3 regions of the Bacillus sp. es.036 genome follow, and region 1 is predicted to be linked to each of the others. Evidence: riboswitches for the same ligand, from Rfam matches in the RefSeq annotation. Region 1 holds a riboswitch; each other region holds the start of a gene.
The links. Region 1 has a riboswitch for S-adenosylmethionine ahead of metK (methionine adenosyltransferase). Riboswitches for the same ligand answer to the same signal wherever they lie in the genome.
Positions count from the first base shown of each region.

Region 1 (10,525 bases):
CTCTTCTCAAATCGCTGATGTTTACTTTGAGGAACGAGAAGGTGGTCTTTACCTTGTTCCTACTGAACTCTTTCCATGGGTAAATACAGATAAGCCGTATGAGTTAGATCAAATAAGTGAATTTGAATACAAGCTAACCCAATCAAACCAATCGGATCTTTATGGTACTTATACAATTGATATTGATTTTATTTATGAAAACAATCACTGGATCATTAAAAATTTTGAGATTAAATAAGACAAACGCACGGTTAAATGCCGTGCGTTTTATTATTGATTTCAGAAATGGAGGATCTTGTTTTCACTTTTTATATAGGGGGATTGGACAAGGACAGGCTACTCTTTTACAATAAAGTAAGAAACTAAAGGACGAGGTTATCAAATGAGCGAATTTATGTTTACAGATTACTATCATAATCAGGTAACATTTTCCTTCCAGGACCACCCGTACTCCTCAGATCCGAAGCATGTTTGGGTTATTTGTCGCCTCGAAAATCAATGGTTGTTAACGGAACATTCAAGAAGAGGCATTGAGTTTCCTGGTGGCAAGGTGGAAGAGGGTGAAAATGCGGAAGAAGCTGCTGTTCGTGAAGTTTACGAAGAAACAGGAGGCGTTGTAAAGCGTCTTAAGTACGTAGGGCAGTATCGGGTAGAAGGAAAAGGCGGTACAATCATTAAAAACGTCTACTATGCTGACATTGATCATCTCGTGAAAAAAGATGATTATATGGAAACGAAAGGACCCGTCAAGCTAAAAACACTTCCGAAAGACCTTCACTTAAATGAGCATTATAGTTTTATGATGAAGGATCAAGTCCTTACATATAGTTTAAAGCATCTTAATTATTTGTAGGGAAGAATCTAACGATAGTAGCTAAAACAAAAAGTCCAGTTCGTTGAACTGGACTTTTTGTTTTAGTTAGATGGTTTCTTTTCCGGGCTCCACATGAATGGTTGCATTCCGTATATCGTGCTCTTTCTCGAGCTGTGCTTCAATTTCATCTGTAATACTATGACCTTCTTTAATGTTTAAATAAGGCGCTACTTCAACGACAGCATCAACAATGATCTTATTTCCAGCCATCCTCGCTTTAATATCTACAAGCGTTTCAACGCCGTCAATCTCTTGAATCGTTGCTTCGATATCATTTAGTTTCTCTTTGTCAAAACCATCAGTAAGCATGAGAGAAGAATCCCTAAAAATATCGTAAGCGGTTTTACAGATGATAAGGCCTACGATAAATCCTGTTAAAGGATCCAACCAGTGCATGTTAAATTGTGCGCCGATAATTCCAACAAAGGCTCCAAGGCTTACAAGTGCGTCTGATAAGTTGTCTTTTGCTGCAGCCATTAGTCCATGACTGCCTGTTTTTTTAGCGAGTCTGGAATTAAAAAGATAGACACTCCCCATAACAAGCATTCCTAGAAGAGCTACCCATGCGGATGTTAATGGAGGAGATGAAACGGTTCCGTTTATTAAAACGGTCGCTGTATGGAAGAGGACCTGAATACCAATTGCAAACATCACGAAAGAGGCAAATAAGGAAGAGACCGTTTCTGCTCGAGAATGTCCGTATGGATGATTAAGATCTGGTGGTTTGAGAGAAATCCTCATTCCAATTAAGACGGCAACTGATGCTACAATGTCCGATGCATTGTTCCAACCATCTGCTAACAGAGCCTCGGAACCTAACAGGTATCCAGCACCTAATTTTATGATTGAAAGTATTAGGTATGCAGCAATGCTAAGCCATACGCCTTTCAGAGCATTCATTTTCTTCACCTGTCTTTTAAATTAGAAATATGTTCTTCTATATGCTAGCAGATGGCATTTGGGTGGGTCTATAGCAATCATTTTGCCAGCGGTAAGACGTGTAGGGTTCGATCACGTTTGTAACCTCTGGCTAACTAGTTTGCCCACTTACAACAAAAAAAGCCCCCCTGAAAGAGGAGCTAATGTTTGATTAATTTCCGCTCAAGCCATTCAACGCCAAGATACATAATGGACGAAAAAATCGCAATCATAAATAAGCTTAGTAAAACGAGTGTGAAATTAAATACTTGAAAACCATAAATGATCATGTAACCGAGACCTTGTTTCGAAACAAGAAATTCTCCAACAATGACCCCTACCCAAGACAACCCTACATTTACTTTGAGTGTCGAGATGATAGCTGGAAAAGAAGCGGGTAGGATAACCTCACGAAAAACCTGCTTCTTATTTCCGCCAAAGGAACGAATTACTTTAATATAATTTGGCTCTACCGTATGAAAAGCGTGATAGATCACAAGTGTTGTGATGATGATCGAAATAGATGCTCCCATTGTAATAATTGAAAGGTAGCCTGGTCCGAATGCCACGATGATAATCGGGCCAAGCGCTACTTTGGGCATTGAATTTAATACGACTAGATAAGGATCGGAAATTTTTGACGCTTTTCGGGACCACCAAAGGACCGCAGCGAAAGCTGTGCCAAGTATTGTACCGATCATAAAACCTGCAATGGTTTCAAGTAGGGTTACGCTTGTATGCAGCAACAAAGAACCGTCATAAAGTTTTGTGAGAAAGAGCGAAGCGATCTTAGTTGGGTAACTAAATAATAAAGGATCAATCCACGTAAGTCGCCCTGCAAGCTCCCATAGGGAGAGAAATGCTAAAAGAATAAAGATTTGCCAGGTTACGATCTCATACTTTTCTCTTTTCAACTTCTTTACATACTGCTGATGCTGTTTATCAAGTTGGAGATTGTTCAAGAGAATCAAGCTCCTTCCATATCGTTTGGAAGTTTTCGGGAAAAACTGGATCATTTCTAGCTTCAAAAGGCAGTAATGTTTGAAGTTGAGATGGAACTTGAAAAATCTTTGCGATTTTACCTGGTCGCGGTGATAAAAGAATGATTCGGTCTGACATCGCTATCGCTTCTCCGATATCATGCGTTACGAGTATCGCTGTTTTCTGATGTGCTTTTAACGTTTGGAAGACAAGATCTTCAAGCTTTAGTTTTGTTTGATAATCAAGAGCTGAGAAAGGTTCATCTAATAAAAGAAGATCAGGATCAGTTGCAAGCGTTCGAACGAGCGCAACTCGCTGTCTCATACCCCCTGAAAGCTGATCAGGATAGGCGTGACGAACGTCCGAAAGCCCCATACTATCAAGTAATGCAAGTGTGATTTCTTTTTTCTCCGGAGTTAATTTGTTTAAGAGCTTTAACCCGATATAACAATTGTCTTCAATGGTCTTCCAGGGGAATAAATAGTCTTGTTGAAGCATATAGCCCATTCGCTCACCCGGTGATTGGATCATCTTGTTCTGAAGAGAGACGCTTCCTTCAGTTGGCTGTAAGAGCCCTGATATAATTGATAACAATGTGGATTTTCCACAACCACTTGGACCAAGCAGCGATACGAATTCACCTTCCGCAATGGAAAACGAAAGGTCAGATAGGGCTTCCTTTGCTGCACTTTCTGTTAAATAAACATGTGAGATGGCATTCAGTTGAAGGAAAGACATTCTATTTCCTCCTATTGTTGTGCTTCTTCTGCATAGCTGTTATCCACTAGTTTGCTATAATCAACACGTTTTGGAAGTTCGCCAGCTTCATCCATAATATTTTGTAGGTTATCCCATTCTTCCTGATCAAGAGTAGGATTTGTAGCGAATGAATGTTGACTCTTATAACGATCAACTACCGTAGTAATCAGCTCCAGATCAGTGTCCTGAAAAAATGACTCAATAGATTTAGCGATTTCTTCAGAAGAGTGGGTATCTACCCATAATTGTGCTTCATAAAGTGCTGCTGTAAATCGTTCTGCTACATCCGCATTTTTAGTTAAATAACTGTCTTTTGCCATATAGCTTGTGTATGGTATCTTTCCTGATTCTTTACCGAACGAGGCCACGATATATCCGACACCTTGTTCTTCAAAAACACTTGCTGTCGGTTCGAAAAGTTGAACATAATCTCCAGTACCTGATGCAAACGCACTTGAGATGTTTGCAAAATCAATATTTTGAATAAGGTTTAAATCATTTTGTGGATCAATGCCTTTTTGTTTCAGAACATATTCCCCTGCCATTTGTGGCATTCCGCCTTTACGCTGACCAAGAAAAGTGCTTCCTTTCAAATCTTCCCATGCAAAATGATCGACTTTTTCTCTTGATACAAGAAATGTTCCATCTGTTTGTGTGAGCTGAGCGAAATTAATGACGGGATCATCTGTGCCTTGCGCATAAACATAAATAGATGTCTCAGAACCGACTAAGGCGATATCTGCTCCATTTGAAAGCAACGTGGTCATTGTTTTGTCGCCACCCCAAGTGGTGGTTAACTCAACATCAATTCCATGCTTTTCAAATATACCTTCCGAGAGAGCCACATATTGTGGTGCATAAAAAATAGAGCGTGTTACCTCAGCTACGCGCACCTGGTCATTTCCATTATTCGTACCACATGCTGAAAGAATAAGAAGAAATACACCTATAAAAAGACTGCTTTTAAATACCCAACTTTTTTTCATTAGTTAGCCCCCACCATTGTCACATGAGATAGGCTCATGTTTAAGATACTATAGCCTATGAATTTCGTAACATTTTGTGTTTGCAGATAAAAAAGGATGATGCTAAGGGGGAGGTTTTCTTTTAGTTGGTTAGCGGTAAGAGCTTTTTAGAATTTGTTCATTTCGAGGCGGTTAGTCCAAAAGAAGCGGTGTTACAAAATAAAAAGCACCATTTAGGTGCTTTTTGAAAGGTTTTAAACGTTAGGTCCAGCTTTTTTGATCTCTTCAGCTACGTTTGAAAATTTATCAAAATTCTTAACAAATTGAGTAGCAAGTTCTTTTGCTTTTACGTCATAGTTTTCTTTGTTTTCCCATGTTTGTTTTGGTTGCAGCACATCTGCCGGTACGCCAGGACAGTGAGAAGGGATATGCAATCCAAAAATGGGATCTGTTATTGTTTCAATACGATCAAGCTCTCCGTTCAAAGCAGCTTGAATCATCGCTCTTGTATAGGATAGCTTCATCCGCTTTCCAACACCATATCCGCCACCAGACCAACCTGTGTTCACAAGGAAAACTTGAACATCGTGTTCCATGATTTTCTCACCAAGCATTTCGGCATAGCGGTGAGCAGGTAACGGTAAGAACGGGGCGCCGAAGCAAGTAGAGAAAGTAGCTTCAGGTGAAGTTACGCCTCTTTCGGTTCCGGCTAGTTTACTTGTATAGCCAGATAGAAAATGGAACATCGCTTGCTCTTTCGTAAGCTTACTGATCGGTGGAAGGACTCCAAAGGCATCAGCGGTTAAGAAGATAATCGTATTAGGATGACCGGCTACGCTTGGAATAGCGATGTTAGGGATGGCATCAATTGGATAAGCAGCTCGAGTATTTTCAGTTAGACTCGTGTTATCGTAATCAGGCTTACGTGAATTGGTATCCATTATGACGTTCTCAAGAACTGTTCCAAAACGGATTGCATCCCAAATTTCAGGTTCTTTTTCTCTCGATAAGTTGATGCATTTAGCGTAGCAACCGCCTTCAATATTAAAGACGCCGTTCATGGACCAGCCATGTTCATCATCACCTATAAGCGAACGGTGAGCGTCAGCAGAAAGCGTCGTTTTACCTGTTCCAGATAAACCGAAAAATAGAGCTACATCGCCTTCTTTACCAACGTTTGCAGAGCAGTGCATGGAAAGAATATTACTCTCAGGTAATAAGTAGTTCATTACGGTGAAAATTGACTTTTTGATTTCGCCAGCATATTCTGTACCGCCAATTAAAACGGTGCGCTTTTCAAAGGAAATAATAATGAACGTTTCGGAATTTGTCCCGTCAACGTCAGGATCAGCTTGAAAACCAGGAGCAGAAATAACAGTAAATCCTGCTTCATGATCTTGAAGCTCTGATTCATTTGGACGTATAAAAAGTTGGTGGGCAAAAAGGTTATGCCAGGCATATTCGTTAATAACCTGGATGGGTAGTCTTGATGACTGGTCAGCACCAGCAAATCCTTTAAATACATAAAGATCCTTTTTCTCACCAAGATAGTTCAGCACTTTCGTGTAAAGGTTTTCAAAACTTTTTTCAGAAATTGGTTGATTTGTTTCCCAATTTACTTTGTTCTTTACGGAGTCTTCGTTTACAATAAACTTGTCCCCGGGAGAACGACCGGTGTATTTTCCGGTTTCAACTCGAAGAGCGCCCGTTGAAGAAAGTGTCCCTTCATTTTTAAATAAGGAATGTTCAACCAGTTCAGAAACTGATAAATTTACATGTGGATTGTTCTTATTTAAGATAGCATCCAATAACGGTGAGGAGAAGGAAGCTGTTTTCATACGTTAAACCCATCCTTTATTAAAGATTTCGTTGACTGACTCGTTTAACTCAAAAATAGTATAACACATTTGCGTGATTATTCTATACTAATCTATGTATTTTTTGCTTGAAGAGTGAAAAAAGAGCGAATAACGATTTGGTTAGGTTTGAGGGGTCCCTTCTTTAATATAAGAAGGCTTTTTTTATTGTGAAGGTAATGAATAAATAATCCAGTTCTTTCGAGTCAGGGTTCCGCTTTTCGTGTCTAGCTGCGACTCGCAGAAACTACGATATTTCACTCCTTCACAGGAACACAAAAAGCGTGTTCCAGTTCAGGAGTTCCAATATCTCCGTTTCTAACCGCTCGTCTCCGCTTTTCGTGTCTAGCTGCGCGGGCCAAATCCTCCGGCTGTTTCACCCTTTCGATTGAGACAAAAAGCGTCTCAGTCGAAAGGGTTCCAACATCCTGCGGATTTAAGCAGGCCCACTCCGCTTTTCATGTCTAGCTGCAGTGGGCAGGGTCTCGATCGCTTCCCCCTACAAAATGAACACAAAGACCGTGTTCTTTTTGTAGGGCTCCAGCACTTGTCGACCCTAAACGCCCACTTCCGCTTTTCGTGTCCAGCTGCAGCCTCCAGACCCTCGGTCACTTCACCTTTCAACCTGAACACAAAGACCGTGTTCATATTGAAAGGCTCCAGTGCCTGCCGGGTCTAACCGAAGGCTTCCGCTTTTCGTGTCTAGCTGCAGCGCCCAGCCTCTCGATCGCTTCACCCCATAAAATGAACACAAAGACCGTGTTCTTTTTATGGGGCTCCAGCGCTTGTCGAGGCTAAACGGGCGCTTCCGCTTTTCGTTATTGACACTTCCTTTTATCTACGTTATTATATGTCGAGAATGGATACTCTTATCCCGAGCAGGCGGAGGGACAGGCCCGATGAAGCTCAGCAACCAACTCCTATACAACAGGATTAAGGTGCTAACCTGCAAGACAATAGTCTTGGAAGATAAGAGGCGAAAGGCATGAGATACCAGCTCCTTTTCCCTCTAAATAGAAGGAAAGGGCTTTTTTAATGTCGTTGAAGTTGATGACACTATAAAAAAAGGTAAGACGATAAGATTCTGAATTCGTTCTCTCGTTTCGGCACAGGATAATAGGGAAATGAGTACCGTATCCATTACACTATAACTAGATAGGATCCAATCCTTAAGGAGGTACTTGAGTGAGTAATCGTCGTTTGTTTACTTCTGAGTCAGTAACAGAGGGGCATCCTGATAAAATTTCAGATCAGATTTCCGATGCCATTCTGGATGATATTCTTGCGCATGACCCAAATGCGCGCGTTGCCTGTGAAACTACAGTAACAACTGGGCTTGTATTAGTTTCCGGTGAAATTACAACTTCGCACTATGTGGATATTCCAAAAGTCGTTCGTGAAACGATTCAAGCAATCGGTTATACACGTGCAAAATACGGATTTGATGCTGAAACATGTGCGGTGCTTTCATCTATTGATGAGCAGTCTGCCGATATAGCAGCAGGTGTAAACGTTGCTCTTGAAGCGCGTGAAGGCACAATGTCAGAAAGTGAAATTGATTCAATTGGTGCAGGTGATCAGGGTCTTATGTTTGGTTACGCATGTAATGAAACTTCTGAATTAATGCCGCTACCAATCTCTCTTGCGCATAAGCTAGCTCGTCGATTGAGTGAAGTAAGAAAAGAAGAAATTCTTCCTTATCTTCGTCCTGACGGAAAGACTCAGGTTACGGTTGAATATGATGAATCTGGAAAGCCAGTTCGCGTTGATACGATCGTTGTTTCAACACAACACCACCCTGAAATTTCACTTGAACAAATTCAGCGTAACATTAAGGAACATGTTGTGAAGCCAGTTGTTCCTGCTGAATTGATTGATGATGAAACAAAATACTTCATTAACCCAACTGGCCGTTTTGTGATTGGTGGGCCACAAGGTGATGCAGGTTTAACAGGAAGAAAAATCATTGTTGATACTTATGGTGGTTATGCGCGTCACGGTGGTGGTGCATTCTCTGGTAAGGATGCTACGAAAGTCGACCGTTCTGCTGCATATGCTGCTCGTTATGTAGCTAAGAACCTCGTCGCTGCAGGTCTTGCCGATCGTTGTGAAGTTCAGCTTGCCTACGCGATTGGTGTTGCTCAGCCGGTATCGATTGCGATTGATACATTTGGTACTGGAAAAGTGTCAGAGGAACGACTTGTTGAGCTAGTAAGAGAGAACTTTGACCTTCGTCCTGCAGGCATTATTAAGATGCTTGATCTTCGCCGTCCTATTTATAAGCAAACGGCTGCGTATGGTCATTTTGGACGTACGGACATTGAACTTCCTTGGGAACAAACGGATCGTTCAGAATCCCTTAAACAGGGTGCAGGAATTTAATAAATGATGAAAAGAGGCCGTTGGTCTCTTTTTTTTGTTTTTATTTAGTGAATATAAAGTCTTTATGAGAAATAGGGTGTGATAAAATGGAAGAAAATGTAGGGGGGAGAAAAGGAATGAAGGGAATTTTTGGTGAAGAAATTACAACGCTGCAAGAACTTGAAGAGATGGCCGGAAATCCGAGTCAGCTTGCTGTACATAAGGTTATTTCTTTTCTTGATGAACATTGTAGAGAGTTTATTCGCTTTACACCTTTTATCACGATAGCAACCCATTCAAGTACGGGTAGTGATGTTTCTCCAAGAGGGGATAAGCCAGGCTTCATTCAAGCGTTAGATGATTATCATCTTTTAATACCAGAAAGACTAGGAAACAAACGAATGGACTCGATGAGGAACATAGTAGAAAACCCAATGGTTGGTTTGCTTTTCATGATTCCAGGACGAGATGAAACGTTGCGCATTAATGGGCTTGCGACGATTGTGAAAGATAAAAGCCTCCTTGCACGATGTGAGTACAAGGGGAAAACGCCATTGTTTGGAATTGGCGTTGAAGTAAAAGAATGTTTCATTCACTGTGGAAAAGCACTAAAACGATCCCATCTCTGGGAACCGGAGCGTTGGCCAAACATAGAAGGGCTCGCACCGGCTACTAGAATGCTTTCAGATCATACGAAGATCGGGGAAGAAAACGTTGCGGAATCGTTAAGGGACAGTTATACAAACCGTCTTTACTGAATTGATTGTACTGAAATGGAACCTAATCCTTTATAGATGTTTGGTCGACCAATTGAACAGTAAATTAAATCATAGGTGTTAGCAATGATTCGCATTTCATCCAGGGGGAATAAGTTGTGACCGTCTACGACTAATGGAAGATTGAGTCCTTTAATGATTTTACCCCAGTTTAGTTGTTTAATAGACATTAATTCACTCATTAATAAAAGAGCATCGCAATCTTGCACTGATTCGTAAATCGCGTTCATCTCGTTTTCTTTTTTGCCTTTCGTTTTTTCAGTATCAAACTGTTGAACAATAGCACCTTCCTCTTTCAATTTCTTAATGACTAACTCATAAGGTGGAAGTGCTGGGATCGGTTTTACTGTAGATGAAGTGAAAATAGCAATTTTGGCTCCCAGGAGAGTTCCAAGGAAATCTTTCAGTTTCTGAATCAATAGTTCAGGCTGATATTGATCAATTTCATCTAGTGCCTTAAACATTTGATTTGCAGAAGAAGATGCTTTGATCATTGAACGAAATGAAGCAAGTTCGTCTAACGTGTCAGTACCTAGAAAAGAAGAACCGGGATGAAGAGAGTGGTCACTAAATTTTGGTGTCTTCGGTAATGCACCTTGAATTAATTCAACGTCACCCCCGTATTTTTCTGCAACCCCAGCGATCATCGTTAGACACGAGACTTGTAATGATTGATACGTATGATAAGCGTACCTCATTAATTCTGCACTAGTATGGTCCATATATTGAAGAGACGACGTAATAGGCTCGTAGAACGTTTCCATCGCACGACAAGCTCGAAGCGAAGAAGTGCCGATAATGATTTGAGAAGGATACATAAAATCCTTTACTGCTGAGCCTTTTCGAATAAAATCTGGATTACTCACAACATCGAAGGAGCGATCAGACACACCCTGTTCTATGAGAATGTCTTCTACTTTTGATGCTGTTCCTGGGGGAACATTACTTTTAATAATGAAGGTTTTATGTTGTTTAATTGTAAGAGCAATTTTTCTTATGAAACGAAAGAAACAAGTAAGATCAGGATGTTTATTC
Region 1 covers NZ_PDIZ01000001.1:2,426,098-2,436,622, reverse strand. The annotation lists gene ATG70_RS12485 (hypothetical protein) at 1-238, shown strand, start outside; gene ytkD (RNA deprotection pyrophosphohydrolase) at 383-853, shown strand; gene ATG70_RS12475 (cation diffusion facilitator family transporter) at 920-1,774, opposite strand; gene ATG70_RS12470 (ABC transporter permease) at 1,954-2,754, opposite strand; gene ATG70_RS12465 (ABC transporter ATP-binding protein) at 2,735-3,511, opposite strand; gene ATG70_RS12460 (ABC transporter substrate-binding protein) at 3,523-4,518, opposite strand; gene pckA (phosphoenolpyruvate carboxykinase (ATP)) at 4,752-6,335, opposite strand; SAM riboswitch class I at 7,220-7,329, shown strand; gene metK (methionine adenosyltransferase) at 7,539-8,735, shown strand; gene ATG70_RS12440 (MSMEG_1061 family FMN-dependent PPOX-type flavoprotein) at 8,822-9,472, shown strand; gene ATG70_RS12435 (nucleotide sugar dehydrogenase) at 9,466-10,525, opposite strand, start outside.

Region 2 (10,525 bases), on a different contig from region 1:
AGACTAGACGAAATTGGGGATACAAATGCAGAAAAGTCCATTGCATTTCTTTCAGACCTAGCCAAAAAGAATAAGGTGAGTATAGTAGGTGGCTCAATTGCAAAGCAACACAATGATCATGTAACGAATACGATGCTCGTTTTCAATCGAGATGGGCAGCTTATCCATGAGTATAGCAAAGCTCATCTATTTCGCCTGATGAATGAAGAGAAATACCTTGTTTCAGGAAATGAGAAAAGCCACTTCACACTTGAAGAACTCCCAAGTGCCGGATTCATCTGTTATGATATTCGCTTTCCTGAGTGGCTTCGCCTTCATGCCATTGAAGGTGCACAAGTTTTGTTCGTTCCAGCCGAATGGCCGAAACAGCGTACGGATCATTGGCGAGCATTACTTATTAGCCGCGCTATTGAAAACCAATGTTACGTGATTGCTTGTAATCGTGTAGGAGCAGATCCAGACAATGCGTTTGGCGGACATTCTTTAATCATTGATCCGTGGGGAACGATTATCGCAGAAGCAGGCGAAGAGGAAACGATCTTAACAGGCTTGATTGATGAGGAAGAAATACCATCAATCCGAAGTCGTATCCCCATCTTTGAAGATCGACGTCCAGATATATATAAATAAAATTCAAAATATTATTGACAAATGCATCTGTTTCTCTGTAACATACATTTCAAGCGAAAAAATTGTAAAATAATTTCATAAACTTTCTCTTATCAAGAGCAGGCTGAGGGATTTGGCCCTATGACGCCCAGCAACCGACCTATTCTTAAGTACATCTTTTCAGGATGGCTTAGATGGCACGGTGCTACTTCCAACAGGATGTTATTCATCCTGGAAGATAAGAGGTGTGAAGGATATCTGTCTTCAAGCCTCTTTCTTCGGAAAGAGGCTTTTTTTATGTCTTTTAATCACGAATGCTTCTATACATCATCCATTAGAAAGGGGACTTACACATGTCTTTTCAAGTTAAGTCGGGATATACACCATTTACACAAGAAAGCGTTGTTCACTTTTTAGTGCATCACAATTTTATCGATCCCTCTTCCCCCCTTCTCGTAAAGGAAATCGGGGATGGCAATTTAAACTATGTTTTCCATGTTCAAAACAAAGCAACAGAGGAATCGTGGATCGTCAAACAAGCTTTGCCTTATGCCAAGGTTGTTGGTGAATCCTGGCCACTGACACTTGACCGGTCGAGAATTGAAAGCGAGGCCCTCATACAAGCTCATTCGCTTGTTCCTGAATTTTCCCCAGTTGTTTATTTGCATGACTCAGAAAAAGCAGCAACAGTGATGGAAGATTTATCATCGCATACGATTTTGCGCAAAGGACTTATTGAAGGACGTGTCTACCCTGAGCTCGCAAGAAATGTCGGGACTTACCTCGCTCACACGCTCTTTTTCACCTCTGACTACGGTCTTGGTTCTGCAAAAAAGAAAGAGCTTGCTAAACGGTTTAGTAATCCAGATTTATGCGGGATCACGGAGAGTCTCGTCTTTTCAGACCCCTTTTATAATGCTGAAAGCAACGCATTTTCAGACGAAATTCGACCAGATGTTGAAATTTTGTGGGAAGATCAAGACTTCCTAAATGAAGTTGCTTCGCTTAAACATTCCTTTTTAACAAAAGGAGAAGCGTTAATACACGGGGATTTACATACAGGTAGCCTCTTCGTAACGGAGGGTTCAACAAAAGTAATCGATCCGGAATTTGCTTTCTATGGCCCAGCGGGATTTGATGTTGGGGCTTTTATTGCCAATATTACGCTTAGCATTCTCTCCCAGGAAGCCCATCGAACCGAGGAAGAAAAAGACGGATATCTAGCCTATCTCTTTGGTGTTATCACTGAAGTTTGGACCGTATTTGACTCTACGTTCCGCTCCCTTTGGGACACCCACCTTTCAGAAGATAACCGCTATTCCAGAGGTTATCTCAATACTCATCTTCAGTCTATTTTTGTCGATAGTATTGGTTTTGCTGGTTGTAAAATCATCCGAAGAACGATTGGACTTGCTCATGTAGAAGAAATTGAGACGATTACTGATCCAGAAGTAAAACTAGCAGTGGAAAGAAGAGCTTTAACACTTGGAAAAAAACTCATTTTAAATCGAAAGAACATCGATTCGATTAAATATTACATCGATACGATTAAGGAGGGCGTTTAAATGACTATCCCATCTCTTCAGTGGAAAGGAGATCACCTTTTACTGCTTGATCAGCGTAAATTACCACATCAAGAAAGCTATCTCAAACAGACGGCGATCGAAGATGTTTGGAATAGCATATCTTCCCTCGTCGTGCGCGGTGCACCAGCGATTGGAATTGCGGCTTCGTATGGTCTTGTTCTCTGGAGTCAACACGCAGAAACAACCGAACCATCAACTTTTAAAGCAGAGTTACTTAAGCAAGGAGAATACCTCTCATCTTCTCGCCCAACTGCCGTGAATCTCTCATGGGCGATCGATCGCATTGTTCGTGTGACTCTTCCTTTATCAACTGTCGAAAAAATGAAAGACGCGATTCTTCACGAAGCGTTACTTATCCATAAAGAAGATGAACTTGTCTGTCAACGTATCGGAGAACACGGACTTAAACTATTGAAGGATGGCGATACCATTCTCACCCACTGCAACGCAGGCGGAATTGCAACAGCGAAATATGGAACTGCCCTTGCTCCGCTCCACTTGGCTAAGCAAAACGGCCTCACGATTTCCGCGATTGCAACGGAAACGAGACCCGTTCTCCAGGGTGCTCGACTAACCGCATGGGAACTTGAACGTGCCGGTATCGACGTAACGCTTATTACGGATAGCATGGCGGCGCACGTCTTAAAAACAAAGAAAATCGCAGCGGTAATAGTCGGTGCGGATCGAATTGCAGCCAACGGAGACACAGCTAACAAAATCGGCACGCTCGGCCTTGCTCATATCGCTCAGGCTTACAATGTTCCCTTTTATATTGCAGCACCCATTTCAACGATTGACTATTCGATTCCTAATGGAGATGCCATTCCGATTGAGGAGCGTGATTCAAAAGAAATCACACACTATCAAGGAGAGCGCGTCGCGGCTGAAAATATTGAGATTTTCAATCCTGCATTTGACGTAACGCCACATCGCTTAATCAAAGGAATCATTACAGAACACGGCATCATTCGAACACCATTCGAAGAAAACCTTGCTCATCTTACTTTACCAGATATTGAAAACACGGAGGTACATTCATGAAACGTTTAGGACTTATGTTATCCATTCTTCTTCTCTTCGTTCTTGCCGCATGCACAAGTGAGCAAGATGCTGTAAGTGAACCTGAAGCAAGCAATAATGAAACAAATGAGACTGCCTCAAAAACGCAAGACGAAACATCGCAAACTTCATCTGACATTCCAAAAGAGGTGCAAAAACCGATAAAGATTGCTGCGATTATGCAAGCTTCTCTTGGAACATTCTCTTCCCAATATGTCAAAGGGGTTGAAGATCAGGTTGAAAAGTTTGGAGGAAGTGTCCAGGTTTATAATGCTGATAATGATCTTTCAAAGATGGCGACACATCTTGATACAGCGATCAATCAGAATGTCGATGCCATCTTAATCGATCACGGACGAGCAGACGCACTGGAACCAGGAGTGAAAAAAGCAGTAGAGAAAGGGATTCCTGTTGTCGTTTTTGATAGTGATATTAATGTCCCAGGCGTTACCGTCATCGATCAGGATGATTATAGCCTCGCGTGGGACACGCTGAAAAAACTTGCTCAAGACCTTAACGGCGAAGGCAATATTGTATACGTTTGGGTTGGAGGATTTGCACCGATGGAACGACGAAATGTCATCTACGAGGCATTCCAGGAGCGCTATCCAGGAATTAAGGAAATCGCTAAATTCGGAACGGCAAGCGCTAATACAGCTCTTGATACCCAGACACAAATGGAAACGATTCTAAAGCAATACCCAAACAAAGGAGACATTGACGCTGTATTTGCTCCATGGGATGAATTTGCTAAAGGCGCGACTCGAGCGATCGAGCAAGCAGGCAGAGACGAAATCAAGGTTTATGGCATTGATATGAGTGATGAAGACCTCCAAATGATGCAGAAGGAAAATAGCCCGTGGCTATCATCAGCTGCAACTGATCCAGCTGAAGTTGGACGTGTTCAAGTTCGTTTTGCTTATCAAAAAATCGCTGGAGAAGATGCACCTGACATCTTTTCACTTGATCCTCATCTTGTAAAGCAGTCCGATTTACCTGAAGAAACGATCTCCATGGATAAGCTTGGGGAATACGTTGACGGATGGGGTTCATCTGACGCTGCCACATCACCATGGATGGAAAAACGCGTTGAAGAGGCAGACACTAAATGAACCAATTAACGATTCATAATATATCTAAATCATTTGGCAGTACGACTGTATTAAAAAACGTCTCATTCACGATTCATGCCGGTGAAGTGCACGCCTTATTAGGTACAAACGGAGCAGGAAAAAGCACGCTAATGAAAATTGTCTGTGGGGACTATGAACGGGACAGCGGTTCAATTTCATATAACGGGCAACCCTTATCAATTCGAACTCCTTCTGATGCCAAAAAAGCAGGCATTGGCATTGTTGTACAAGAAGTGGATACGGCTCTCTTTCCTGCCCTTTCGGTAGCAGAAAATATTTGGGCTGATTCCGTTAATCAATCTCCTTTTAAACTTTACTCATCTAAAAAAGAGCGCAAAAAAACAAAGCAATTACTAGCGACACTGGGGATCCCTTTGAATCCAGATAAGCTTGCTTCCGATTGCACACTCTCGGAAAAACAACTGATTCTGATCGCTCGTGCAATGGCTCATGATGTTCAATACTTAATCCTTGATGAACCTACCGCGCCACTTAGCATAGAAGAAACACAACTTTTATTCCACCTGATTAACAGCTTAAAAAAGAAAGGTGTCGGTATTATCTATATTTCTCACCGTATGCCTGAAATCGAAGAAATAAGCGATCGATTTACGATTTTACGTGATGGTAAAGTTCATCTCACAGCTGAAACAAAGGCGGTATCAGCCGATGAGATTATTACCAATATGCTTGGTTCAGCGATTGGAAATAAGAAAGAACGAAAAAGACAAGTATCAAACCACACGTTATTTCGAGCTGAGAATGTTCATGTTCCAGAAACCGAAAAAAATATCAATTTGGAATTAAATCATGGAGAAATCATTGGCGTCGCAGGACTTGTAGGTGCGGGTAAATCCGAAACCGCCTTATCCTTATTTGGCGCCTCAAAGCCTCAAAAAGGGAAGATTCACCTTCATAATCGTACGTATCGTTTTCGCTCTCCTAGTGACGCCATTAATGCGGGTGTTTGCCTTATACCTGAAGAAAGAAGAAAAACAGGGATTTTACTGGATTTTTCGTTATCAGATAATTTGACGCTTCCTTCATTACGCCGTCACTCAAAAAATGGCCTACTCAACCGTAAGAAAGAAGAAAATTATGCGTCCAACCAAATCAATCAGCTTGGTATAAAAGCTTCTTCCACTCGGCAACCGATTCATCACCTGAGTGGAGGAAATCAACAAAAGGCGGCGATCGGAAAGTGGTTAGATGCAAATCGAAACGTATTTCTATTTGATGAACCTACTAAAGGCATCGACGTTAAAGCTAAATCTGAGGTATTGTCTCTCATAAAGCAACTCGCTGATGAAGGAAAAGGGATTCTCTATTTTTCAAGTGAAATCGATGAGCTTTTGGAGATTTCCGATAAAATTCTTGTTATGTACGACGGAGAAATCACAGCGACCTTAACTGGTGATAACATGAATCAATCAGCCATTATGCAAGCAGCAACAGGAGGTACAACAATTGAAATCAGCAGCTGAATTAGCACATACACAGAAACAAAATGCTCTCGTCACACCTTTTAAAAATAAAATAGTTCATTTTTTTGTGAAATACGGCACACTGCTCGTCATATTAGCGCTTATTGTAAGTTTCACCTTGTTGAACGATCGGTTTCTAACCTATAGTAATTTCGCTGATATACTTCGGTCCATCTCGATTGTTACGCTTGTTGCACTCGGGGTAACGTTTACACTTATTGTAGGAGGATTTGACCTTTCAGTTGGATCGACAGTTAGTTTAGCAACCATTGCAAGTGCTGCCTCCCTCGTATGGTATAGACAGGAGCTTCTTATAGCCCTTCTTATCCCGATTCTTTTAGGAATAGTCATTGGTTTGATCAACGCATTCATTACAATCAAAATCAGAATCCCTGATCTTCTTGCAACACTTGCTGTCATGTATATTGTAAATGGTATTCAATTAACTTACACAAAAGGCTTTTCAATCTACAATAATATGCCAATGGATGACGGTACAACGGCACCAGGCAAGTTTATCCCCTCATTTCTCTTTATTGGACAAGGGGAAATAGCAGGCGTCCCGTTCCCCGCTATTTTTATGATTTTTTGTGTCATATTGGTTCACCTTTTCCTTACGTATACGCGTGCTGGTCGATTGCTTTATATGACAGGAAGTAATCGCGAAGCAGCAAGGCTTTCAGGAGTTGCTGTGCAGCGATACCGTACTCTCGCTTATGTGTTAAGCGGACTATTTGCTAGTATTGCTGGCATTGTACTCGCATCTCGTATTGGTACAGGCCAGGTTTCTGCTGGCGCCCCACTTCTAATGGACGGTGTGGCTGCAGCATTAATTGGCTATTCTGTACTCGGTGCTGGTAAACCAAACGCACTCGGTACTTTTGTAGGGGCTGTCTTGATCGGCATTCTTCTCAATGGATTAACGATGTTAAATGTTCCTTACTATGCTCAGGATATTATTAAAGGGACCATTTTAATAGGGGCACTTGCCTTTACGTTCTATCAAAACAAGCGCGAAATTAAAATGTAAAAGAAGCGATGCACTGCATCGCCTTTTACCAATTCAAGGGATAATTCCCTATAGGAAGACTCGTTTCTCCTGAAAAATAATGTTCGTGGTTTTCTTTTGACACCGTTTCCCCGCTAAACTTATGATAATGACCACCCTTTGCTAATAAAATGGGTGGTCCAGATTCTACGCTATAGCGATGTTGATGGCCTTCCTCTTCTATCGTTATCCCTTCAATTCGATGAACATGCTGATCAAAAGAGCTGCCGTTTATAGGAAAACTGAATCCTAAAATCTGAAAATGCTGATGATTAAACCGCTTTTCTAAATTCCCTTTAAAATAATGAGCGTGAGCTTCTGGTAATTCAAATCCCTTAAACAAAATTTCTCCTCCTTTCTTCCCATCTAGCATGTATGCAACTCAAACGCTTAACTCGTTTATTCGAATAGGAGAAAAGCTTAGAAGTAGAAATGACAAGGAGATCCATGTGAAAGCACGAATACCATACATAGATCAATTAACCTTAGCTAAAGAGAGGTGACATATGTCTTCTTTCCATATTTATGGACATAGAGGTTCGTCAGGTACACACCCTGAAAATACACTCATTTCTTTTCAAGCGGCTCATAAAGCTGGTGCTCAAGGAATCGAGCTCGATGTTCAATTAACGAAAGACCTTGTACCTGTTGTAATTCATGATGAACGACTAGAGCGTACGACAAATGGCATTGGTTTTGTAAAAGACTTCCTATACGAAGATTTAGTTCGACTAGACGCCGGTCAAGCTTTCTCAAGTCGCTTCCAGGGAAACTCTATACCTTCTCTAAAAAGCGTTTTAGAATGGATTACTTCCACCTCCCTTATGTTGAATATAGAGCTAAAAAATGGTCAATTTCCTTATGACCACTTAGAAACAAAGGTACTTGAATTGCTGACACATTATCAGCTTTATGATCGAACCATTATCTCTTCCTTTAATCACTATAGTATTCAGCGGCTCACTCAAAAAGGCTGCAAAGTTGAAACCGCTATTCTCCTCATGGAAAAGTTAGTTGAGCCGTGGGATTATCTTCAACGAGTTGGTGCCAATAGTATCCACATTGAGTATGGTGCGATTGATGAGTATTTTATAACTAATACACATAAGCGCGGTATCCCTGTTCGTGCTTTTACTGTCAATGATCCTCATCAAATAGCTGCGCTCAAAAAAACGGGATGTTCCGCAATATTTACTGATTTTCCTGCAGTTGCGATGCGGTCCATATAACTCCCTTCTTTAAAAAGGGCGTTTGCCTATGTCCCCAATCTTACTCTTCCACATAGGTTAGTAAGGAAGCGACACATATTGACGGGAGGAACGAGACGATGAGTGGATATGGATACGGTCAAGGTTTCGCGTTAATCGTAGTTTTGTTTATTCTTTTGATTATCATTGGTGCATCTTACATTTATTAAAAAAAAAAGACTTCCGCAATAATAAGCGGAAGTCTTTTTCATATTTGGGGGAATTAACAATCTCACTAAATTAAAGTGTAGTATTTGGAGATGTCTTCGGGTTCACTGTTGTGCTACCAGGTGTACGCGTTTCACTGCCAGGAATGTTTGTTGGCTCATATTCATTTTCATTCGAATCTGTTACTTCCTGACCAGCATCCTTCACTTTACTTCCAATATCCTTGAGATCTTCACTTGCTTCTCTTGCTGAAGAAAGGACTTCAGTTGAATCTTCTTTCACTTGATTCACCTGGTCTACCACATCATCATTCACCTTTTCATAGAGGGCTTGAGCATCATTCATTGCTTCTTTTAAAACAGAAGAAGCTGATTGAATCCGATCCATCCAGTCGTCTTTCACTTCGCTCGGATTTTCTTTCACACGAGTATAAAATCCTTTTGAAGAGTCCTTGAACGTGCCTGCTGATGATCTCACTTTATTTCTAGTAGTTGAATCAAGCATCGCTACCGCGCCACCTACAATAGCACCTACCAAAATACCTTTTACAAGCTTACCATTCTTTTCATTATTTACAGTCGTAGTCGTTGTTTGCATGATGATTCCTCCTATTATCTTTCTTAGTTTGCTTAGCTATTTTTTTACTTTCCCTTTATGTTAAAAGCTAAACTAATAAATTTGGCCTGAACTTCCAACTTCGCATTGGAAAGTTCCTCTGTTATAATAGACAACGTTGAATGACAGCAGTTCGTAACCTTCCTGCTTCATCAAAACTAAAGGAGGATTATTAATGAATAGTATGGATAAAGCTTGGCTACCCTCTTCTGGTCCGATGCCTCGCCCAGAGAGTGTGGAGCAAGCAAGAGAAGTGATAAAAAACGAATCATTCGATGCACCGAACGTACAAGAAATTACGTTTAATGCACTTGAATTTACAGCGGTTTGCCCTAAAACAGGACAACCTGACTTTGGTCGAGTTGAGATTTCTTACGTACCTGATGAGAAATGCATCGAGTCTAAATCTCTGAAATTTTATCTCTGGTCTTATCGTGACGAAGGAAGCTTCTGCGAGACGCTCGCTGCACGTATTGCAGACGATGTTGTATACGCAATTGACCCTTTAAAAGTAACCATTACGGTTTATCAATCAGCACGTGGCGGTATCGAACTTAAAACGACAGCCATTCGTGAGAAAGCAACGCAATAAAATGAAAAATCAATTCATCGACCGAAATCTTGTCCTGTTTAATGTTCTGTTTGCGACCTCGATAGTGATCGCAAACGTCCTAGCAGGAAAAGTGGTGATGATCGGAAGCTTTGTCATCCCAGCGGCCGTTGTGATGTATGCCTTTTCGTTTCTTTTCACAGATATTATTCACGAAAAATACGGTAAAGAAGAAGCGAAACGAACGGTTCAGTACGGCTTTATCGCTCAGATTTTCGCAAGTATCATGATCTACCTTGGTATGCTTCTTCCAGTAGCACCATTCGCAGCCGATACCCAGGCTGCTTATGAAATATTACTAGGTCAAAACTACCGGTTTGTTCTAGCAAGTCTTGCTGCGTACCTCGTGTCTCAACACGTTGATGTCTACGTCTTTTCTCTGTTAAAGAAGCGAACTTCTGACAGGCATAAATGGCTACGTAATAATGTAAGTACATTTACTTCTCAGCTTTTAGATACAACGATTTTCATTACAATTGCCTTTGCAGGGACTGTTCCTAACCTATGGGTGATGGTTCTCTCTCAATTTGTCATTAAAATGGCTCTGGCTCTTTTAGACACGCCAGTTTTTTATCTTCTTACAAGATTGACTGATACAAAACAGCAAGTTAACAACCAAAACCCCCTGGATGCATAATCCAGAGGGTTTTTCGTTTACAATCCATTTTGATTCGCTAATGTCATTGTTACGGTTTGCTGTTGTCCATCACGATAGAACGTTACTTCCATTTTGTCCCCAACTTCTTTATTCGAGTATAAATACTTCCGTAGAGAAGCTGAATCTTTTACTTCTGTATCATCCAGCTTAATAACTACGTCCCCTTCTTTTAAACCCGCTTCCGAAGCAGGTGAGTTAGGTGCAATTCCCATTAATACGACTCCACTTTCTACATCTTCCGGAAGATTAAGCGTGCCAGTCCAATATTGCGTTGGCACTTCTGCTAATGAAGCAGGCGTTACACCCAT
Region 2 covers NZ_PDIZ01000003.1:604,581-615,105, reverse strand. The annotation lists gene ATG70_RS21990 (carbon-nitrogen family hydrolase) at 1-630, shown strand, start outside; SAM riboswitch class I at 717-854, shown strand; gene mtnK (S-methyl-5-thioribose kinase) at 963-2,174, shown strand; gene mtnA (S-methyl-5-thioribose-1-phosphate isomerase) at 2,175-3,236, shown strand; gene ATG70_RS21975 (sugar ABC transporter substrate-binding protein) at 3,233-4,366, shown strand; gene ATG70_RS21970 (sugar ABC transporter ATP-binding protein) at 4,363-5,871, shown strand; gene ATG70_RS21965 (ABC transporter permease) at 5,924-6,901, shown strand; gene ATG70_RS21960 (YmaF family protein) at 6,927-7,262, opposite strand; gene ATG70_RS21955 (glycerophosphodiester phosphodiesterase) at 7,426-8,148, shown strand; gene ATG70_RS21950 (YjcZ family sporulation protein) at 8,247-8,336, shown strand; gene ATG70_RS21945 (YtxH domain-containing protein) at 8,407-8,931, opposite strand; gene queF (preQ(1) synthase) at 9,125-9,541, shown strand; gene ATG70_RS21935 (queuosine precursor transporter) at 9,543-10,196, shown strand; gene ATG70_RS21930 (S1C family serine protease) at 10,214-10,525, opposite strand, start outside.
Region 2: another riboswitch for S-adenosylmethionine. It lies ahead of mtnK (S-methyl-5-thioribose kinase); the one in region 1 lies ahead of metK (methionine adenosyltransferase).

Region 3 (10,525 bases), 300 kb from region 1:
GCCAACAACCGCTTTATTGCCTGGCACTGCCATGCCAGTAAGTTTGCTGACAAGGTTGCTTGTGCGCTTAATTTCATCTAGTTTCAATCCAGTTTCTGCCTGGTAAAAGTCATTCCGGATTCGAAGTGCAACAGCTATTTCCTCAATGGCGGCATTACCTGCCCGCTCTCCAATACCATTAATCGTTCCTTCTATTTGAGTTGCTCCACATTCAATTGCAGCTAAGGAATTTGCTACCGCCATGCCAAGGTCGTTATGGCAATGAGCAGATAAATCAACACCTTCAATGTTCGGAACATTGTTTCGCAAATACGTGAAAAGCTCCCCATATTCCTGTGGACTTCTATATCCGACCGTGTCTGGGATATTAATGACAGATGCACCAGCATCGATAACTTCTTTAATAATTCTGGCTAGAAAAGTTCGATCAGATCGACAAGCATCTTCAGCCGACCACTGCACTTTCGGAAAGAATTTCTTCGCGTATTTTACTGCACCAACAGCCGTTTCTACGACTTCTTCTGGCGTTTTCTTCAGCTTATGAGTCATATGAATAGGGGAAGTGGCTAGAAAAACATGAAGTCTTGGATCGGCACCACCCTTAAGGGCTTCCCAGGCTGCATCAATGTCTTTCATGTTTGCTCTCGCAAGACCTGTTACAGAAACATTTCTTACAGTTTCAGCAATGTTTTTCACACCTTGAAAGTCACCTTTGGAAGCAGCAGGAAAGCCTGCTTCCATGATGTCTACCCCAAGACGCTCAAGTTGCTTTGCGATTTCCAGTTTTTCTAATGCATTCAGATTGACTCCGGCTGACTGTTCTCCGTCACGAAGCGTTGTATCGAATACATTAATCTTTTGCACTGGTAACCACTTCCTTCTTTGATTTTGGTTTCACAAATGGCATCATCGCACGAAGCTCTTTTCCTACTTGTTCGATTGGATGATTCTTCTCTTTCTCGTTGATCGCGTGGAATTCTGGACGATTTAGTTTATTTTCTAGGATCCAGCCCTTCGCGAATTTACCCGTTTGGATATCTTCAAGGATATCTTTCATGCGTGCTTTTGTATCAGCATCAACGACACGCGGACCTGATACAAAATCACCCCACTGAGCTGTGTCAGAGATGGAATAACGCATTCCAGCAATACCATCTTCATACATCAAATCAACAATAAGCTTTAGTTCGTGCAAACATTCAAAGTACGCGACTTCTGGTTGATAGCCTGCTTCAGTCAATGTTTCGAACCCGGCTTTTACAAGTGATGACAATCCGCCGCAAAGAACGGCCTGTTCACCGAAGAGATCTGTTTCGGTTTCTTCTTTAAAGGATGTTTCAAGAACACCTGCACGAGCACCGCCAATTCCTTTTGCGTAAGCAAGGGCTAGTTCTTTTGCGTCACCAGATACGTCCTGATATACACCGAATAGAGCTGGAACGCCTGCACCATCTTCAAATGTTCTTCTTACAAGGTGTCCTGGCCCTTTAGGAGCAACAAGGAAAACATCTACATCGGATGGAGGAACAACCTGGTTGAAATGAACGTTAAAGCCATGAGCAAAAACAAGTGCATTACCAGCACGAAGACCCGGCTCGATTTCTTTTTTGTACACTTCCGGCTGATACTCATCTGGAAGAAGAATCATGATTACATCGGCTTCATCACTTGCGTCTTTTACTGTTTTCACTGCAAAGCCATCTTCTTCTGCTTGATTCCAGGAGCGTCCTTTTCTTAAGCCAACCGTTACATCAAATCCGCTTTCACGAAGATTTAAAGCATGAGCGTGACCTTGAGATCCATACCCAATTACCGCGATTTTTTTCCCTTTTAGCGTTCCCTCGTTGATATCACCGTTATAATATACTTTTGCCATTTTCATTCATCCCTTCATAATTAGGTTTATTTTTTTAATTTAAGATGGAATACTGCTTCAAATCTGTTACAGATTTTTGACTTCCGCGAGGGAAAGCCGTGATGCCTGTTCGAACCATTTCCTTTATGCCATATGGCCTGAGAAGATCTAAGATTGCTTCAATCTTATCGGAATTACCTGTTACCTGAACCGTGATGCTTTCACGACTTACATCAATAATTGAAGCCCGAAACGGTTCAATTATGCCGGAAATTTCACTTCGTATTTGAGCATTACTAATGACCTTAATTAAGGCTAACTCCCGGACCACAATCGCCTGGTCCGTTATATCAGTTACTTTCAACACATCGACTTGCTTATTGAGCTGTTTGATGAGCTGCTCAATTTTGGCATTGTCATCGACATTAACGACAAAGGTCATTTTTGAAACTCCTTCTTTTTCGGTATGACCAACCGTGATGCTTTCAATGTTAAATTGCCGTTTTGTCATGAGGCCTGTGATGCGATTTAGCACCCCACTTTGGTTAATGACCGTTGCGGTTACGATTCGTTTCATGGTTTCACCCCAATCATCTGATGCAGCCCTTTACCAGGGGCAATCATTGGATAGACATTTTCCTTTCCACTTACGCGACAATCAATTAAGACCGGCTCGCGGTGAGAAAAAGCTTCTTCAAAAACAGCTTTCGCTTCTTCTTCATTCGTAACTTTAAATGATTTAATTCCATACGCCTCACCTAGCTTTACAAAATCAGGCTGTACAGGGATTAGTGACTGGGAATAGCGTTCCTCGTAGAAAGCTTCCTGCCACTGTCTCACCATTCCAAGCGTCTGGTTATTCATAATGACGACTTTTACAGGAAGATTAAGTTCTTGAAGTGTGGAAAGCTCCTGCAACGTCATTTGGAATCCTCCATCACCTGTTAGTGAAACAACCGTTTGTTCTGGAAAAGCAAGCTGGGCTCCTATAGCGGAAGGGAAGCCAAATCCCATTGTGCCAAGTCCTCCAGATGTTACCCACCGATTTGCATCCGCAAATGCATAATATTGGGCTGCCCACATCTGATGCTGACCGACATCGGTCGTAATAATGGCATCTCCCTTCGTATATTCGTGTACGAGTTCTACGACACGCTGTGGGAGAAATTCAGTCGTTGATACTTTCTTCCACAGCGGAAAATCTTCACTATTTTGTGTTAGCTTCTTACGCCATTCTTCTGTATCAGGAAGAGGGGATTCAATCTCTAGAAGCTTCTTCAATGCCTCTCTAGCATCAGATACGATTGGAATTTGCGTTGGAACGTTTTTCCCGATTTCGGCAGGATCAACATCGATATGAGCCACCGTTGCATGAATAGCAAAATGATCAAGGTTACCAGTTAATCGATCGTCAAACCGTGCCCCAATACTAATTAACAAGTCACATTCATATAGAGCCATGTTCGCTGTGTACGTTCCGTGCATACCTCCCATCCCCAGGAATAGTGGATGATTGCCAGGATAACTTCCTAGGCCAAGCAATGTATTAATCACCGGAATGCGATGTTTCTCAGAAAAAGCAACGAGTTCTTTTCCCGCATTCGCATGAAGGACACCTGCTCCGGCTAAGATCACCGGCTTCTTTGCTGCACCAACCGCATCTGCTAGTTTCTTAATTTGCAAAATGTTAGGCGAAAAGGTTGGCTGATAGCCTGGTAAATGGATAGTCGAATCATAGTCGGGTGAAATGGTTTTGTTCGCCACATCCTTAGGGATATCAACGAGAACGGGACCGGGACGCCCCGTTGTTGCAATATGGAACGCTTCTTTAATAATTCTTGGTAGGTCCTGAACATCACGCACCTGGTAATTATGTTTGGTGATTGGTGCCGTGATCCCCATAATATCCGCTTCTTGAAAAGCATCTGTTCCGATTACCGTACTGGCCACCTGACCTGTGAAGATCACAAGTGGCAGGGAATCCATCATTGCATCCGTAATTCCTGTTACGAGATTGGTCGCACCCGGTCCTGAAGTGGCAATGACAACGCCCGGCTTTCCGCTCACTCTTGCGTAGCCTTCAGCCGCATGAATTGAGCCCTGTTCATGCTTTGACAGAATGTGCTTAATCGGTGATCGATATAATGCATCATAGATTGGAAGTACTGCTCCTCCTGGATACCCGAAGAGAACTTCAACATTTTCTTTTTTTAAAGAATGGATTAATACATCTGCCCCGGTCATTTCCGCTGTTACCGCTTCGGCTTCTGGTTTTGCCTTCGCCCGCATATTCATACCCTCCAATGCTTATTTGCCCGCTTCCGTCTTAACGGTGAAGCGTTACTAACTATTAATAAAAAAAAGCCTTCTCATCCCTACGCCGCTTTTTACGGTCCATAGGGGCGAAAAGACTTCACGGTACCACCCTACTTTTACGACAATAAACTGCCGCCTTATGAGCAAATTGCTCGTTTTGATAACAAGTGTTTAAAGAACACTTGGTTGATCCTATGTTACTAAGTTCAGATCAACACTCGGAGGGGATGTCGATACAGGGGGTAATACCGGCTTCCACCACTACCGGCTCTCTGGTTATTACCAATTCCTGTTTCTTTTGCCTCGTCATCGATTATAAATATTTACTTTTCACCCTGCCTGCACATCACGTTTTGAAGGATAAACAGTGACACCATCCACTGTGACAATATCTCTGAACGCTTCAAGAAGGTCATTTGTCGTTTTACCTGGCTTCCCTTCTCCAATCTCGCGACCGTCTACTTTCACAACGGCAATGACTTCAGCAGCCGTTCCAGTTAAAAAGACTTCATCTGCTACATAGACGTCGTGACGCGTAAACGTTTCTTCGCGCATGTCATACCCTTTTTGTCTCGCGAGTTCCATAATGGCATTTCGCGTAATGCCTTCTAGCGCACCGACATAGCCGGGCGGTGTTTTAATAACGTTACCTTTCACGATAAATATATTATCAGCCGAACCTTCAGCGACATATCCCTGATCATTTAACATCAGTGCTTCACTGACACCAGCTAAATTGGCTTCAATTTTGACAAGAATATTATTTAAGTAGTTTAATGATTTCACCTTAGGACTTAATACATCCGAGCGGTTCCGTCTGCTTGCTACCGTGACAATTTCAATTCCTGTTTCATATAATCGCTTAGGGAACAAGGCCAGTGATTCTGCAATAACGATCACTTGTGGTTCCTTACATGTGAAAGGATCGAGTCCTAGATTCCCTACACCGCGAGATACAACGATGCGAATATAGGCATCTTGAAGGTTATTTTTTTTCAGCGTCTGCACAATAATGTCAGTCATTTCCTCCATCGTGTGCGTTATTTTTAGCATAATTGAATGAGCTGAATCATAGAGGCGCTGAAGATGATGTTCTAACCTGAAGACATTCCCATCATACATGCGAATTCCTTCGAACACCCCGTCGCCATAGAGGAAGCCATGATCGTACACCGATACTTTGGCATCTTCTTTTTTCACAAATTCTCCGTTAAGGTAGATCCACTGTTCACTCACCTTGTTCACTCCTTTCTATGTGTTAAGTAGACGCAGTAAAGCGTTATTGTCTAATGATAGGACCAATCATTTTCAAGGTCCCAGTTGTTGTTTTTGTTTGATTTATTAGAATACTTAGTTTGTTTAATTGAGGATTATATTACGCCGGTTTGGACGTAAGGTCAACACCTAAAAGTTAAGTTTTTTGATAATTATGATATATCAGTTTATTTGTAAACGCTTACAATCCTATCGTGCGTGAGATTTGGTCACACGAAATTTTTTATTGTAAAATTAATAAAAGCGCTTACATAAGGTCATTCACATAAACCAGCGTTGCGTTGGTGAATTTCATACCTTTCTCAGTTAAGTGAAAGAACTCCCTTTACTACTGCTAATCGTCAGTTCTTATCTAGCTGACGACAATAGACAGCTACCATTGCATAATTATTTAACCCCTCTTGTTTTTCTACTTAAACCATTACACTTGAATGATGCCAACATCTTAGCAAAAATTGATCGATTTTATAATCCCTCCATTGAAAATACATGCTTGGTTCCAACTTACTCAACGATCGATCTTTTCTTTCTATAGAAACCTTACGAATTTTGTTCATTTATGCAGAAGCATATTTATCAAATTCCATTATTAAAGTTGCATAGTTAATAGCTTACGTTATCTTTAAAGATGTTTATGAACATTTACAGTTGTCGTGTAATAGGCAACCTTTACTTGAACAAAAAATAGGAAACATGCAAAAAACCCTCTTCTAAATGAGAAAAGGGCTTTCCACTAATATTTCTTAGACGCTAGCTTCGACTTTTGCTTTTGCGATCGCTTAATCTAAATCATCAATTAAATCATCAATGTGTTCAATCCCGACAGAGAGTCGAATCAGATCGTCTCTTACACCAGATGCCACTAGTTCATCAGCACTTAGTTGCTGATGAGTGGTACTTGCTGGATGGATAATTAAGCTTTTCGCATCACCAACATTTGCAACGTGAGACCAGAGATCAACGGCATTGATAATCCCTGCACCTGTTTCACGACCTCCTTTAATGCCGAATACAACAACAGCACCGGCACCTTTCGGAAGATATTTGTGAACAAGTTGATGTGAAGGATGATCCTCTTCCTCAGGATAGCTCACCCATTCAACGGCCGGATTGTCTTTCAAATAAGAAACTAGCTTTCGCGTGTTAGCAATGTGCTCTTTCATGCGAACGTGTAGCGTTTCCACACCAAGAGCAATTTGAAAAGCGTTAAATGGACTAAGCGCAGCACCCGTATCTCTTAGCAGCTGCACTCTTGCTTTTACAATGTACGCAGCTTCTGGGAGTGCTTCAGCAAAAACGATGCCGTGATACGTATGATCCGGCTCTGTGAATCCAGGAAATTTAGAGGAGTTCCAATCGAACTTTCCTCCATCAACGATGATGCCTCCCATCGTTGAGCCATTTCCACCAAGCCACTTTGTCGCAGAATGAACGACGATATCTGCTCCGTGTTCAATTGGTCGGCACAGATAAGGTGTTGCAAACGTATTGTCAATAATCAGTGGTATGCCCGCTTCATGTGCAATTTCAGCAACTTTTTCGATATCCAATACGTGAAGGCCTGGATTCCCAATCGTTTCAGCAAAAATGGCTTTCGTGTTTGGTGTAATGGCTTGCCTAAAAGATTCCACATTTTCCGGGTCAACAAAGTTGGTTTTTATCCCATATTTCGGAAGTGTAGCAGAAAAGAGATTGTACGTTCCACCGTATAAAGTCGATGCTGAAACAATTTCATCTCCGCTATTTGCAACATTTAATATCGCCGTAGTAATGGCTGCCATACCACTTGCTAGTGCAAGCGCTCCAACGCCACCTTCAAGCTGAGCAATTCGTTCTTCAAGTGCTCCGACAGTTGGATTTCCAATCCTTGAATAGATAAACCCTTCTTCTTTTAATGCAAATAAATCAGCGGCATGGTCAGTATTGTCAAATCGATAAGCATTAGATTGATAGATTGGTAGTGCTCTAGCTCCCGTAGCAGGATCTGCTTGTAACCCTCCATGAATGCCAATCGTCTCTAAATGATATTTTTTATCTGCCATTTCACTTCACTCCTTCGATTTTGTTTATCATTGTAAGTTGTTCTTTTATAAGCGGTCCCCATTTATCAAACTCAACGAGAAACCCATCGTGACCAAATTTAGTATCGACAAGATAAAACTGAGAGGATGAATCTTGTTGAAAAAGCTTTTCTAATTCATCTGGTGGATAAATCAGATCTCCTTTGAACCCAATTGCGAGGATGTTTGCTTTGAATCTTTTGTTTACTAAGGTAAGATTGCCTCTTTCAATGCCAATATCGTGGTTATCCATCGCCTTTAACAAATATAAGTAGCTATTTGCATCAAATCGGCTTACAAGCTTATTTCCTTGATAATGAAGATAGGATTCGACATCGTATTGTGGTTCTTTATGGCTAACTGAAGCCCCTTTAACGCCTCGACCGAATTTTTTTTGGAACATTTCATCCGTTCGATAGGAGACCATTCCAATCATTCTTGCGGTTGCAAGCCCAGATGTTGGAGTTTGATCACTACTATAGTAACCATTCCTCCAGTTCGGATCATTCGTAATCGCAAATCGAGAAATGGCATTATAAGCAATTCCATAGGCGTTCAGGGTTGGTGTGACGGCAAGTGGGATAAGATGATCCATCCAATCTGGATAGAGGAGCCCCCATTCTAGTACCTGCATCCCTCCAAGAGATCCACCAATGACAGCATGCAGGTGGTGGATACCAAGTTCCTCTAGCGCTTTTTTCTGAGAATGCACCATGTCTCTTACAGAAACAAACGGAAAATCGGCTTGGTAACGCTTTTGCGTAACTGGGTTGATCGATTGTGGTCCTGTCGAGCCATTACATCCCCCAAGGACATTGAATGTAATAACTTGAAAATCAGAAGTATCGATAGAAGCACCTTTCCCAATTAATCCTTTCCACCAGCCAGCTTCTTCATGACCGACTGTATACTGATTTCCAGTTAAAGCATGACAGACAAGAATCACCGGCGCTCCCCTAGGGCCTACACGTTCATAGGCAAGTTCGACGTCATGAAGTTCATTGCCAGATTCCAGCATTAACGAACCAATCGATACCGTCCGATCTTCGTATATCGTCTCTCTATCCAAACCCCTATCACTCCTTTCAAACAAAAACTGCTTGTTTTTACTTAAAATAAAAAGCCTCTCTGAAAGACAGAGAGGCTTGATTTATTCATCAGCTCCGCTTATCTTTCAGGATTTCTCCTGCAGGATTTGGCACCTTTTCAAACCAGGATTGGTTTGACGGTTGCCGGGCTTCATAGGGCCAGTCCCTCCGCCTCTCTAGATAAGTAAGAATATTTCGTTTTTAATTAATTGTGTTTATTTTAGCAAGGTGGCGCATTAGTGTCAAACATTTTTCGGAATTTTTATTCTTTTGAACTCAGGGATAAAACAGTCTATGACCAGAAATCTTTCGTTAGAATGAACTTTTTGATAAGGTAACGATAGACCATTTAAAAGAGGTGAACAACTATGGAAGCACCCTTCTTTGCATTAGAGGATATGAATAGTGGCGACGTTATTCGCCTTACTGACTTTGTTGGAAAACCAGTGATGATAACGTTCTGGACATCCTGGTGTCCTGACTGTATGAAAGATATGCCGATGAAAGAACAATTTTACCACCATGCTGATCTTGAAGAGCTGGCCTTCTTAACAATAAATGTAACTGGACGAGAACGATCAGAGGAAGCCGGAAAAGAATTTACGATAAAAAACGACCTTCCTTTTCCTGTATTACGTGACAATGGTCGAGAAACGTATGATGATTACGGATGTACTGGAGTTCCAACAACGGTTCTACTCGATAAAGATCATCAAATTGTTAACGTTTTTAATGATCAATCTTCTTTCCTCGATATTGCGAAAGCTCTTCCATCCATCATGAAGTAAAAAAAGCCAGAGGAATCCCTCTGGCTTAAATAATGGATATAAAATGAATAATAGCATGATGCTTCACGAATCTTTTTTCTTTTCTTCAGACTTGCCTTTATTATCTTTTGGGTCTTCTTTCTTTGGAGCTTTTTCGCTCTTCTTTTCCTCTTTGTCTTGCGCTTTTTCGTCTTTCTTCTCAGACTTTTCTTGAGCCTTATCGCTTTTTCTTTCAGCTTTTTCTTGTGCCTTCTCATCCTTCTTTTCAGCTTTTTCTTGAGCTTTATCTGTTTTACTATTTTGTTTTTCAGCCTGCTTTTTTTCTTTCTCTTGTTCTTTTTCTACTTTAGTTTCCGTTTTTTTTTCTGCTTTATCTTGTTTATCTTTTTCATTTTGATCTTCTTTGTCATCTTTTTGTGTCTGCGTGCCACTAGATGAATTGGTTTTCTTTGACTCATTGGAATTAACATTATTCGATTGATTGTCTTTTGATTCAGGAACAGATTTTTGTTCAGGTTGTTTGAGGATAAGTTCTCCGTTTTCATCCTCTTGATCAGGTACTACTTTTTTGTCGTTTAATTGGACAACAGAGTCTTCAATAGGTGTTGGTGTATCTTTCACTTTGAATTCATCAGGATCTTCAGATTCTTTCGCCTCAACAGCGGTCATACTTTCGGGTTGCATTTCATCCATTTTTTTCACAGATAAATTACGTACTTCGTCCATTGACAAAGAAGCTCCCCGATCAATGGCTGCGAGGTATGCCATATATTTCCCTTGAGATATCCCATGTTCTATTGCTTTTTCGCGCATACTGTAATCAGCATCAAGAATGGTTGTAATGGCAACCGCTTGATTAACAAGTGCGTTATTCTTTTCTATACCTTGGATAACGGCTTCTAAATCTCCGCTGATTCCTTTACTTTCTTTTGCTTCAACGTTCGAAGCGACAATGAGTAATTCCCGATTTTCTTCTAGATAGCCTTCGTTATCGAGTTTCGAGACAAGTAATCCTCCAAATTCGCTAAGTGGCATATTCATTGTATCCCGTTCTAAGTTCAACCCTTCACCGTCTGAATTCCATGCTTGATATTGAATAACTTCAAGATCAGAATTAACTCCAACCTCAATACTTGGATTGATATCAAAGCTTACATAGGCTGC
Region 3 covers NZ_PDIZ01000001.1:2,723,420-2,733,944, forward strand. The annotation lists gene ATG70_RS13855 (2-isopropylmalate synthase) at 1-864, opposite strand, end outside; gene ilvC (ketol-acid reductoisomerase) at 851-1,876, opposite strand; gene ilvN (acetolactate synthase small subunit) at 1,911-2,432, opposite strand; gene ilvB (acetolactate synthase large subunit) at 2,429-4,144, opposite strand; gene ilvE (branched-chain-amino-acid transaminase) at 4,502-5,407, opposite strand; gene ATG70_RS13880 (O-acetylhomoserine aminocarboxypropyltransferase/cysteine synthase family protein) at 6,226-7,488, opposite strand; gene metX (homoserine O-acetyltransferase MetX) at 7,490-8,575, opposite strand; SAM riboswitch class I at 8,671-8,781, opposite strand; gene ATG70_RS13890 (TlpA family protein disulfide reductase) at 8,963-9,382, shown strand; gene ATG70_RS13895 (anti-sigma factor domain-containing protein) at 9,446-10,525, opposite strand, start outside.
Region 3: another riboswitch for S-adenosylmethionine. It lies ahead of metX (homoserine O-acetyltransferase MetX); the one in region 1 lies ahead of metK (methionine adenosyltransferase).